DNA from 3 places in the Chryseobacterium culicis genome. Region 1 is predicted to be linked to each of the others. Evidence: riboswitches for the same ligand, from Rfam matches in the RefSeq annotation. Region 1 holds a riboswitch; each other region holds the start of a gene.

The links. A riboswitch is a leader RNA that binds a small molecule or an ion and turns the genes downstream of it on or off. The one in region 1 is predicted to bind S-adenosylmethionine.
Region 2: linked by a shared signal. The riboswitch ahead of CQ022_RS16495 (alpha/beta fold hydrolase) and the one ahead of CQ022_RS20470 (TonB-dependent receptor plug domain-containing protein) in region 1 are both predicted to bind S-adenosylmethionine.
Region 3: linked by a shared signal. The riboswitch ahead of CQ022_RS15745 (SusC/RagA family TonB-linked outer membrane protein) and the one ahead of CQ022_RS20470 (TonB-dependent receptor plug domain-containing protein) in region 1 are both predicted to bind S-adenosylmethionine.

What each region holds. Positions count from the first base shown of each region.
Region 1 covers NZ_PCPP01000005.1:158,166-161,383, reverse strand. Annotated here, with positions in the region: gene CQ022_RS20470 (TonB-dependent receptor plug domain-containing protein) at 1-1,689, opposite strand, end outside; SAM-I-IV-variant riboswitch at 1,990-2,087, opposite strand; gene CQ022_RS20465 (outer membrane beta-barrel protein) at 2,206-3,218, shown strand, end outside.
Region 2 covers NZ_PCPP01000002.1:746,714-749,931, reverse strand. Annotated here, with positions in the region: gene CQ022_RS16500 (ACT domain-containing protein) at 1-768, opposite strand, end outside; gene CQ022_RS16495 (alpha/beta fold hydrolase) at 768-1,712, opposite strand; SAM riboswitch class I at 1,773-1,880, opposite strand; gene CQ022_RS16490 (MGH1-like glycoside hydrolase domain-containing protein) at 2,069-3,218, shown strand, end outside.
Region 3 covers NZ_PCPP01000002.1:595,091-598,308, forward strand. Annotated here, with positions in the region: gene CQ022_RS15735 (hypothetical protein) at 1-435, opposite strand, end outside; gene CQ022_RS15740 (type II 3-dehydroquinate dehydratase) at 501-908, opposite strand; SAM riboswitch class I at 1,154-1,252, shown strand; gene CQ022_RS15745 (SusC/RagA family TonB-linked outer membrane protein) at 1,336-3,218, shown strand, end outside.

The DNA.
Region 1 (3,218 bases):
GTTGGTAACTTCAAGTTCTGCATCAGCATAAGCCGCAACACTGTTTCTATTTCCTGAAACTGCATTTTCCGGACTAAAACCTGGAAAAACCTGAGCTCCGGCTGGTCTTATACTTCCAAAAAAGTCGGTTACTTTTTCATTTTCAGGAGTTTTAGCGGTTACTACACGCCCAAAAATATCGTAAGAAACGTAGGAATTTTCTTTTCCTGCATTTACTTTATAATTTTCGTGTCGGTATTCACCCCCAAATGCAATGTTCAATCCTTTCAGAACATCATATTTTTTGGAGAAATCCAGATTGACGGTATTTTGTGAGAATTCAGATCCTCCGGCATCAAAAGTTCTCGGAGAGCTGTCTGTAAGCGAGGCATTAAACGTATTTACCACCCCAAAACCAAAAGTATTCTTCCCGAATGTATTGCTGAAATCCACATTCCAGCCATTCCATTTCCCTTTAATTCCGGCAGCAAGAGAATAATCATTTACAGCAGCTTCAATCTGAGGAAGATATCCATTGGGGGTAACGGCATTGATGTTTCTTTCATTATTCGGAAGTCTGTAAAATCCTCCGGCATTTCCAAGACGATAGCTATAGCCACCAAAAGAATATACTTTCCACTCATCATTAACAGGAATTTCAGAATTGAAAAATAACTGCCCGGACTGCAACTTAGACTGCCCGGCTCTCAGACTGAAATCTTGTCTCTCCAACCCTCTGTAATTAAGTTCCTGAGAAGTAAAATCTTTACCTAATATTTTTTGAAGGTCAGCAATACTGTTTGCTCCCGAAATCTGGGATTGAAAATCAGAACCAAAATAATCTACCTTGGCTGCATATTGTTTAACGGTATTGATAATCTGCTGAGTATTGGAAGTATTGGTAATGTTTTTATACAAACCGTCAATATTAACTCCATCCTGCAATGCTCTGTAATTAATGGCATTATAAGCATTATAAATATCTCCTTCTCTTACTCCAGCTCTTGAATAAGGATCACGGTACTGCGCAGAACCTGTAATGTTAAAAAATCCGGATTTCCCTATTTTAGCACCATAATTAAGATCTACAGAAATGGTCTGCCCATCTACCCCACCTGTGAAATTATTGGCAACAGGCGAAGCATATCCTCCTAAAAATACCTGCCCGGAAAGTCCTAATCTTTTTTTCAAACCGAGATTAACTACCCCAGCAATGGCATCTGAACCATATTGAGCAGAAGCTCCGTCTCTTAAAACCTCAATTTTTTCTAAAGCAAAGGCCGGAATAGCATTAAGGTCGGTTCCCACAGAGCCTCTTCCCGGTGTGAGGGTAACATTGATAAGGGAAGACTGATATCTTCTTTTTCCATTGAGTAAAACTAAAACCTGATCCGGACCTAATCCTCTTAAAAGTGCAGGATCTACAAAATCAGTTCCATCGTTGACCGTGTGTGAGGTGGATGAAAATGAGGGTACAATATAATTCAAAGCCTGACTGATATTGTTCGTTGGGCTTTGTTTTAAAATTTTTGAGATATTAATGATATCTACGGGAACGGGAGTATCTGTCAATGATCTTCCGGATCCTCTTGATCCAAGGATGACCACATCATCTATTTTCTTTGATTGTAAGGTATCTGTCTGCGCATAATAAAATGTTGAGATAAGCGCAATAGAAGGAACAAAGATTTTTTTCTTGAAATTATGCATGTTGTTTGTTGTTAACTTTTTTGTTGTTAAAAATTGTTTTTTGAACAATACAAATCCTGTAACCCTATATTTTAAGGTTACCATCGATTTTCGAAATGTTTGTATTATTTTTTAGAAATAGAGAAGGCTAGAAACAACAATGCATGCGCATGTAGAAATGGCATGAAAACATATCAGAATAATGAAGACTCACTTCATGATCCGAAGAATAAAAAATTACTGATGTAAGGTGATTTCCCTTGTCTTTAAACATTTGATTTTAACTTTAAAACAAAAATTCAAGATGGGAGTAATGATAGAATGATAAACATTTTTTCCGGAAGATCCGGCTTATCGATTGCAGCACCTTGCTTGTTTTTGCAGGTTGCTATCCCATCTAGAGATTCTTGATAATTACCTGGCAAAGATATAATTATTTCGGAAATAAAAAAAATTTCAGCTTAATTTTTCGATTTTCACAATTTTACCGTAACAAATTCTGTTTTTCAGCGTCTAACCGGATATCAGTAAAACATTATGAAAAAAACGATTTTCGCATTATCCTTGTTAAGCTCTGTCGTTGTTTTCTCTCAGGAAAAAAATAATAAACCTCAGGAAAAACAAATTGAAGGAGTAGTCATCACCAAAACTAAAAAAGCAGTTGAACAAAAAGCAGACCGTACTATTTTTGACTTTTCTGAGCAACCTCAACTGAATAACGGAAACGTTCTGGAAGGAATAAAAAAACTTCCCGGACTTGTATCTACCGATATTGCTGGAATGATGTATCAGGGAAAAATGCTGGAAGTATATCTTAACGGAAGACCTCTGAACATCACATCCAATGAGTTGAACTCTTTCCTGGAAGGAATGCCCGCTAATTCTGTAGAAAGAATTGAGGTAATTACCCAGCCTGGAGCTGAGTTTCCGGCTACTTCCGGAGGCGCTATCATGAATATTATCACCAACAAAAATGCCAATAAATATTTAACAGCTACTTATTCGGGGAATTATTCTTTCACGAATTATGACAAATACAGAAGCAGAACAACCAATTCTGTTAATTTAAATGCCAGAAATAAATATTTCGGATGGCAGCTGAACGTAGGACAAAATTACCGTGAAAGTATGCTGAATGGCCAGCAGGATGAGCTTTTAACGAGTCATACCGACAGATATGGACGCGGATATTTTGCAAAATCAGGATTGACTTTTGATTTAGGGCAGGACAGATTATTATTGAACTACGATATTTATCACAACAATAATGACAACTACACTTTAAGTGACGGGCATGGAGATTTGCCTTTTGAGAATAACCCTAAGGATTTAAGAGAGGCATTTTATACGTCTTCGGATGTGGCTCATACCAATAATTTGAGACAGGAAGCTGTAGTAACGTATCAGAAACGTTTTGCTGATAAATCTCAAAAACTGGACTTCCAGTTTGGGTATACCAGATCAGACAGTAAGTTTTCTCAGGACAATTTCTTTCAGGATGGTACATTTGCAGCTGCTCCAAATCTGCCAATCAATAGCCCTACCAATGG
Region 2 (3,218 bases), on a different contig from region 1:
GTGATAGTTTTTCACAAAATCCTTACTTGCAGTGTTATCCACAACGATCAGGTTCTCCAGTTGATTTTCATTAGAGAAATTGATCAATTCTTCAACATTAGAAGGATGTTCCGCAGCCAAAACCTCATCACCCCAATTGGCATCAAATCCTTTTTTATTGAAGGCTATTTTCTTTGAGTTGGCTACAGCAACTACTTTAAGGTCTATTTTTTTACGTTTCTTAATTTCTTCTGCAGATTCCAACACCTGTTCTATCAGGGTTTTTCCTACGTTTCCATGACCAATAATTGCCAGATGAACTGTTTTTGGTTTTTTGAAAATTTCAGATTCTATGATATTTCTTGTTTTTTCATCCTGTGAAGAAGTCACTACGATGTTGACTCTATTTTCTCCGGCTACCTGATTCAGCAATAATGGGAAAACATTGTTTCTGGCCAGTTCAGCAAAGACTTTATTGAAATCTTCTGCTACGAAACCAATCACAGAAACATTATTGATACTATAGATCTGAGAAACTTTTCCAGATTTTCTTTCTGTTTCGAATTCATCAATAAGACAAGCAACCGCTTTTTCTGCATCATTTTCGTGAACCAAAATAGAGATTCCGTTTTCTATAGCTTGTTGAGAAATCACTCCTACACTGATACGCGCTAAAGTAAGCGCTTTAAAAATACGTCCGTCAATCCCGATTTCTCCAAGGAAATCCTCTCCTTCAAATTTGACGATTGATCTGTTCTTCAAAAATTTTATTTCGTTAGCATTTTTCATTACTTCTGTAAAATGTTTTTTATGATATTATTTAATTGTTGATATTCCATTAGGAAGGCATCATGCCCGTGTATAGATTGGATCTCGTGATAAGAAACATCCTTATTTTTCTCTTTTAAGTTTTCAAAACACATTCGGATTTCAGAAGCAGGGAAGAATAAGTCTGTATCTACGGAGATCATGTGCATTCGTGCCTGTATGCTCTCCAGTGCTGTTTCATCAGCATTGATATTCATCAGGAGATGATTCATCAGCTTGTATGCTTTTAAACTAAATCTTTCGTTTAATGTATTACCATGATAAACCAACCAGTCTTCTGATTCCAGGCGTTGATTTTCCTTATTATATTGGTTTTGAAATCTGTCATTGAGTGATTGTGGAGTTCTGTAACACAACATGGCATGAATTCTTGCTTTCTGTAATGGCTCTTCTTTATCATTCAATAAGAAATTCTGAACCAGACATTGAGCATGCAGCCAATCGTGTGTTCTATAATCACAGGCTATGGGAATAAATATTTCTGCGAGATCCGGCTGCTTGGCAAGCATTTCCCAGGCAATCCCTCCTCCCAGAGAACCTCCAATAATGGCATATATATTTTTGATTTGTAAAGCTTCAAGCCCTTTCAGAAATATCGCAGCGATATCTGAAGGAGTGAAGTCTTCATAGTCTTCAATTAAAAAATTGTCATATCCGTTTCCGGGTATATTGAAACACAGAACAGTGTATTGATCAGTATCAACAACCTGATTATCTCCTACCAATTGTTTCCACCAGCCTTTTTCTCCGGATACATTTGAGTTTCCGGTAAGAGCATGGTTGATTAAAATGATAGGGGCTGTAAACAGATCTTTCCCAAAAAGCTGATAGCTTAATGAGATATTGTATTCCTTTTGAGAATAAGTTTGATACGAAAGATTAATATAGTTTAGTTCTGTTTTCAATTCTATTAAATTTTAATACAATTGAAAATGCCACAGGAAATGGCTGAAAAGAACTTCAGTAAGTTATCTGTCCAAAATAATTTTGGTAGAACGTAGCACCTTCTTTGCTTGCACAAAGGGTTGCTAAGGTTTCATAGGGTCTAATCCCTCAACCTTTCTTGATAACATTTTCAATATTTGAATGAACGAATGATGCAAAGGTAGTTCTTTTCTTTTAATTTCAAAAAAAAATTATTTTAATATTTTTAAAAGCCCTTAAACACAAGTATTTCAAGACTATATTAATAATTATTCAGATGAAAAAAATTGGAATTACTTCTCAAAAAAACTAACTTCGTATGGAAAAATGATGAGATATGACCGCTGAAAAAGAAAGATTACAAGATACCAAATGGAAAAACTGGGGACCTTATGTAAGCAACCGGCAGTGGGGAAATGTACGGGAAGATTATAGCCCAAACGGAAACGCCTGGAATTTTACCAATCATAATAATGCTGAAAGCTACACTTACCGCTGGGGAGAGGAAGGCATCGCCGGAATTTCTGATGTAAAGCAGCTGTTCTGTTTTGCTTTTTCGTTTTGGAATAAGAAAGATAAAATGGTAAAAGAACGATTCTTCGGATTGAGTAACCCTCAGGGGAATCATGGAGAAGACATCAAAGAAATCTTTTATTATCTGGATAATACACCTACTCATAGCTATATGAAGATGGTATATAAATATCCTATCAATGCGTTTCCTTATGATGAGCTTGTTGCAGAAAACGGAAAACGCAGTAAGAAAGAACCGGAGTATGAAATTTTCGATACCGGAATTTTCGATAATGATGAATATTTTGATATTTTCATCGAATATTGTAAAGCTGATCACAATGATATTCTGGCCAGAGTAACAGTCTGCAACCGAAGTCAGCATGCTGCTCCTATTCTTGTGGCTCCTACTCTATGGTTTAGAAACAACTGGAAATGGGGATATAATACTTATAAAGGAGAACTCAATACTTCTCATGACGGAAGTATCAATATTGGACACGACAGTATTTCAATCAGGAAACTGTATTCCCGAAATTCAAATGCCCAAAGTGTATTTTGTGACAATGAAACCAATACTCCAAAGCTTTATGGAGCTCCCCCATCTGAAAATACCTATTTTAAGGATGGAATTAATGATTTTATTATTCATCAGGGAAACACTGTAAATCCTGAAAAAAGAGGAAGCAAAGCTGCTTTTCTTATTGATGAGAGTATTGATGCCGGGGAATCGAAAGTTTTTGAGTTCAGGCTATGTCCTGATGAGGCAGACAAGCCTTTTGAAAACTTTGACTCTATTTTTGAAACCCGTCAAGCTGAAGCCGAAGAGTTTTATAAAGGAATTCAGAATGATACTGTTAATGAAGATGAAAGAAATGTTCAGCGACAGGCTTTTGCAGGACTTCTCTGGAATAAGCAGTTCTATCATTACAATATCGGAAAATGGCTGAAAGGAGATCCTAATTTTGAAGCTC
Region 3 (3,218 bases), on a different contig from region 1:
ATATTTTTGACAGTTTTCAATCAATTCATCCTGCTCATCAAGTTTTAAGACTGTTGATTTGATTGATTCTTCAGTTAAATGTTTTATGATCATAAAATGTTTTGAAGAAAAATAAGATTCTTCGTCCAATATCTTATCTAAATACTTTGGAGTAGTGAAAGTCATCCAGTATTTTACTTTGTTGGAAAATTCAATGGTTACTTCTATAGCATCAGCTTCAACATTTTCTATTTCATCATCTATATGAATGGAAATGATTTCTGATTCTTTATCTGCACTGAAATATAACTTTGAATACCACCTAAGTTTTCCCTCATCATTCCAGATTTTTATATTTTCAACGTTGATTTCTTCGATAATATAAGATTTTCTCTTCGTTAATTGCCCGGAATACGGCCCAATGATTTTACAATAAATCTTATCCTTTATCTTCATCAATTATTTTCTTACTATCCTTAATTATCTGTGAAAATCTGCGCGATCTGTGGGAAAAGTATAAATTACTTCAAACTTAATATAGCCAATCTATATCCATCCATTCCAAAGCCAGATAAAACTGCATCCGTATTAGCTGCCGTTACAGATTTCTGGCGGAATTCTTCTCTTTTGTAGATATTACTGATATGTACTTCTACTTTTGGCTTGCGGATATTCTTTAAACAATCAGCGATAGCATAAGAATAATGGGTAAATGCTCCCGGGTTAATCACCACTGCATCAAAATTATCCTCCTGAAGTCTGTTGATAAGCTCGCCCTCAATATTGGACTGGTAATATTGTATTTCATGAGACTGAAACTCGGATTTTAAATTTTCCAAATAACTTTCCATGGAAATACTTCCATAAATTTCCGGTTCGCGGGTGCCCAAAAGATTGAGATTAGGCCCATTTATAATCAAAACTTTCATACTATAAAATTAAAAAGTTTTTTCAATTAATAATACAAAAATTATGGTGTCCTCAAATATTTGTTCCATTGAATTATTAATAATGATATTTGTCATGTTTGAATAAATGGTAACGGCTACAACTCCTTATTGTAATGAGTTTTATTAAAATTTTATGTTAATTATTAGAAATTTATCATGAAAAATAAATAAGTCTACTTGTTTTGTAGACTAAAAGTTTTTAGCTTTGCAAACATATTTCGATCGGCTTATAAAGAAAGATGGAGGGAACTGACCCCGTGAAGTCTTAACAACCTACCCATTGGGCAAGGTGTTACGTTCAGCCTTTTAAGGAAAAATAAGCATTTGGTTTATCGTATTTATCGATGCCCTTTGCTGACTTTTCTGCAAAGGGCTAAATTTTAATATATGATAAATAAAATTGATTATGATTAGTAAAACTTTATTTAATTCTAAAGCTTGGATACCTCCGGTTGCTGCTTTTTTTCTGGGAATTACCAGTGTAAATGCACAGAATTCCAAACCGAAAAAAGATAGCCTTCATGAAAAAGAAATTGATGAAGTAGTAGTGGTAGCTTACGGAAAAGCGAAAAGAAACAGCTATACCGGTTCCGTAGCTACAATTTCCAGTGATAAAATCAATAACAGACCTGTAACGAATATTACGAAAGCATTAGAAGGACAGGTTGCAGGGATTCAGACTACCAGTGCATCAGGCCAGCCGGGTGCTGTTTCCACGATCCGAATCAGAGGAATTGGTTCAATAAGCGCTTCCAGTGATCCGTTATATGTAGTGGATGGAATTCCTTTTGATGGAAATCTGAACTCTATCAGTCCCAGCGATATCGAATCTATAAGTGTTCTGAAAGATGCTACAGCAAGTGCTTTGTATGGTTCAAGAGGAGCAAATGGGATCATTATCATTACTACAAAATCAGGTAAAAAAGGGGAAGCAAAAGTTAATTTTAATATCAGTCAGGGATTTTCCGGAAGAGCCGTAAAAGACTATGAACAGGTAAATACAGATCAATACTTTCAATTATATTGGGAAGCATTGAGAAATGGATATCAATCCGGGAAAGTTTCTTCTCAGCAAGCTGCGCAGATGGCAACAGACAATCTTGTTTCTTCATTGGGCATTAATCCATATGGGACAGCTTATCCAAAACCGATAGGTACAGATGGAAAACTATTACCTGGTGCATCACCACTTTGGAATGATGACTGGAGAGATATCTTGCAGAGAGTGGCTTCAAGAAATCAGGTGGATCTTGATATCAGCGGAGGAAGTGAGAAAAGTAATTATTTCTTCTCTCTGGGGTATCTGGATGATAAAGGAATGGCAATTGAATCAGGATATAAAAGATATAATACCCGATTGAAAATCAATTCTGAAGTAAAAAAATGGCTGAATGTTGGGGTGAACTTAAGTTATACAAACAGTATTCAGCAGGCACCTACTTCTTCAGATTCCAAGGCCAGTAACATCATCAATGCCGCAAGATTTATTCCTTCATTCTATCCTTATTATGAAAGAAATGCAGATGGAACTTATATTTTGGATGCTGATGGAAACCCGATTTATGATTTTGGAAAATACAGACCCACGAATGCGCTTCAGAATCAAAATGCCGCAGCAACCTTACCATTAGACAAAAACGAAAATAAAGAGGATAACTTTTCAGGGAAAGGATTCATGGAATTTACTTTCTTGCCGGAGCTAAAATTCAAGACGAGTTTCTCTGTGGATTTGGTGAATTATAACGGACATTATTATTCAAATCCATTATTGGGGCAAGGCGCAGAGATTGGAGGATCGGTGACGAAAACCAATACCAGAACGCTTTCTTATACAACCAGTAATATTCTGACGTATGATAAAAAGTTTGGAAAACATCATGTAAATGCATTAGCAGGACACGAATTCTACAAATATGATTATCAGACAATCTCCGGAACAAGAAGTCAGTTCTCACTGCCTTACTATTATGAGCCGGATGCCGCTTCTTTACTGGGAAGTTTCAGCGGAAACAGTAATAAATTGAGTTTATTGAGTTTCCTTGGAAAAGTAGAGTATGATTATAACAATACCTATTTCTTATCTGCATCAGGAAGGGCAGACAGCTCTTCGAGATTTGCAAAAGATAACAGATGGGGAAGATTCTGGTCAGTAGGAGGTTCATGGAAAATTTCAAATGAAGAATTTGTCAAAAGTTTAAATGTTTTCAATCAATTGACATTGCGTGCCAGCTATGGAGGACAAGGAAATGATAAACTGCTTAGACCAAACGGACAGCCGCTTTATTATGC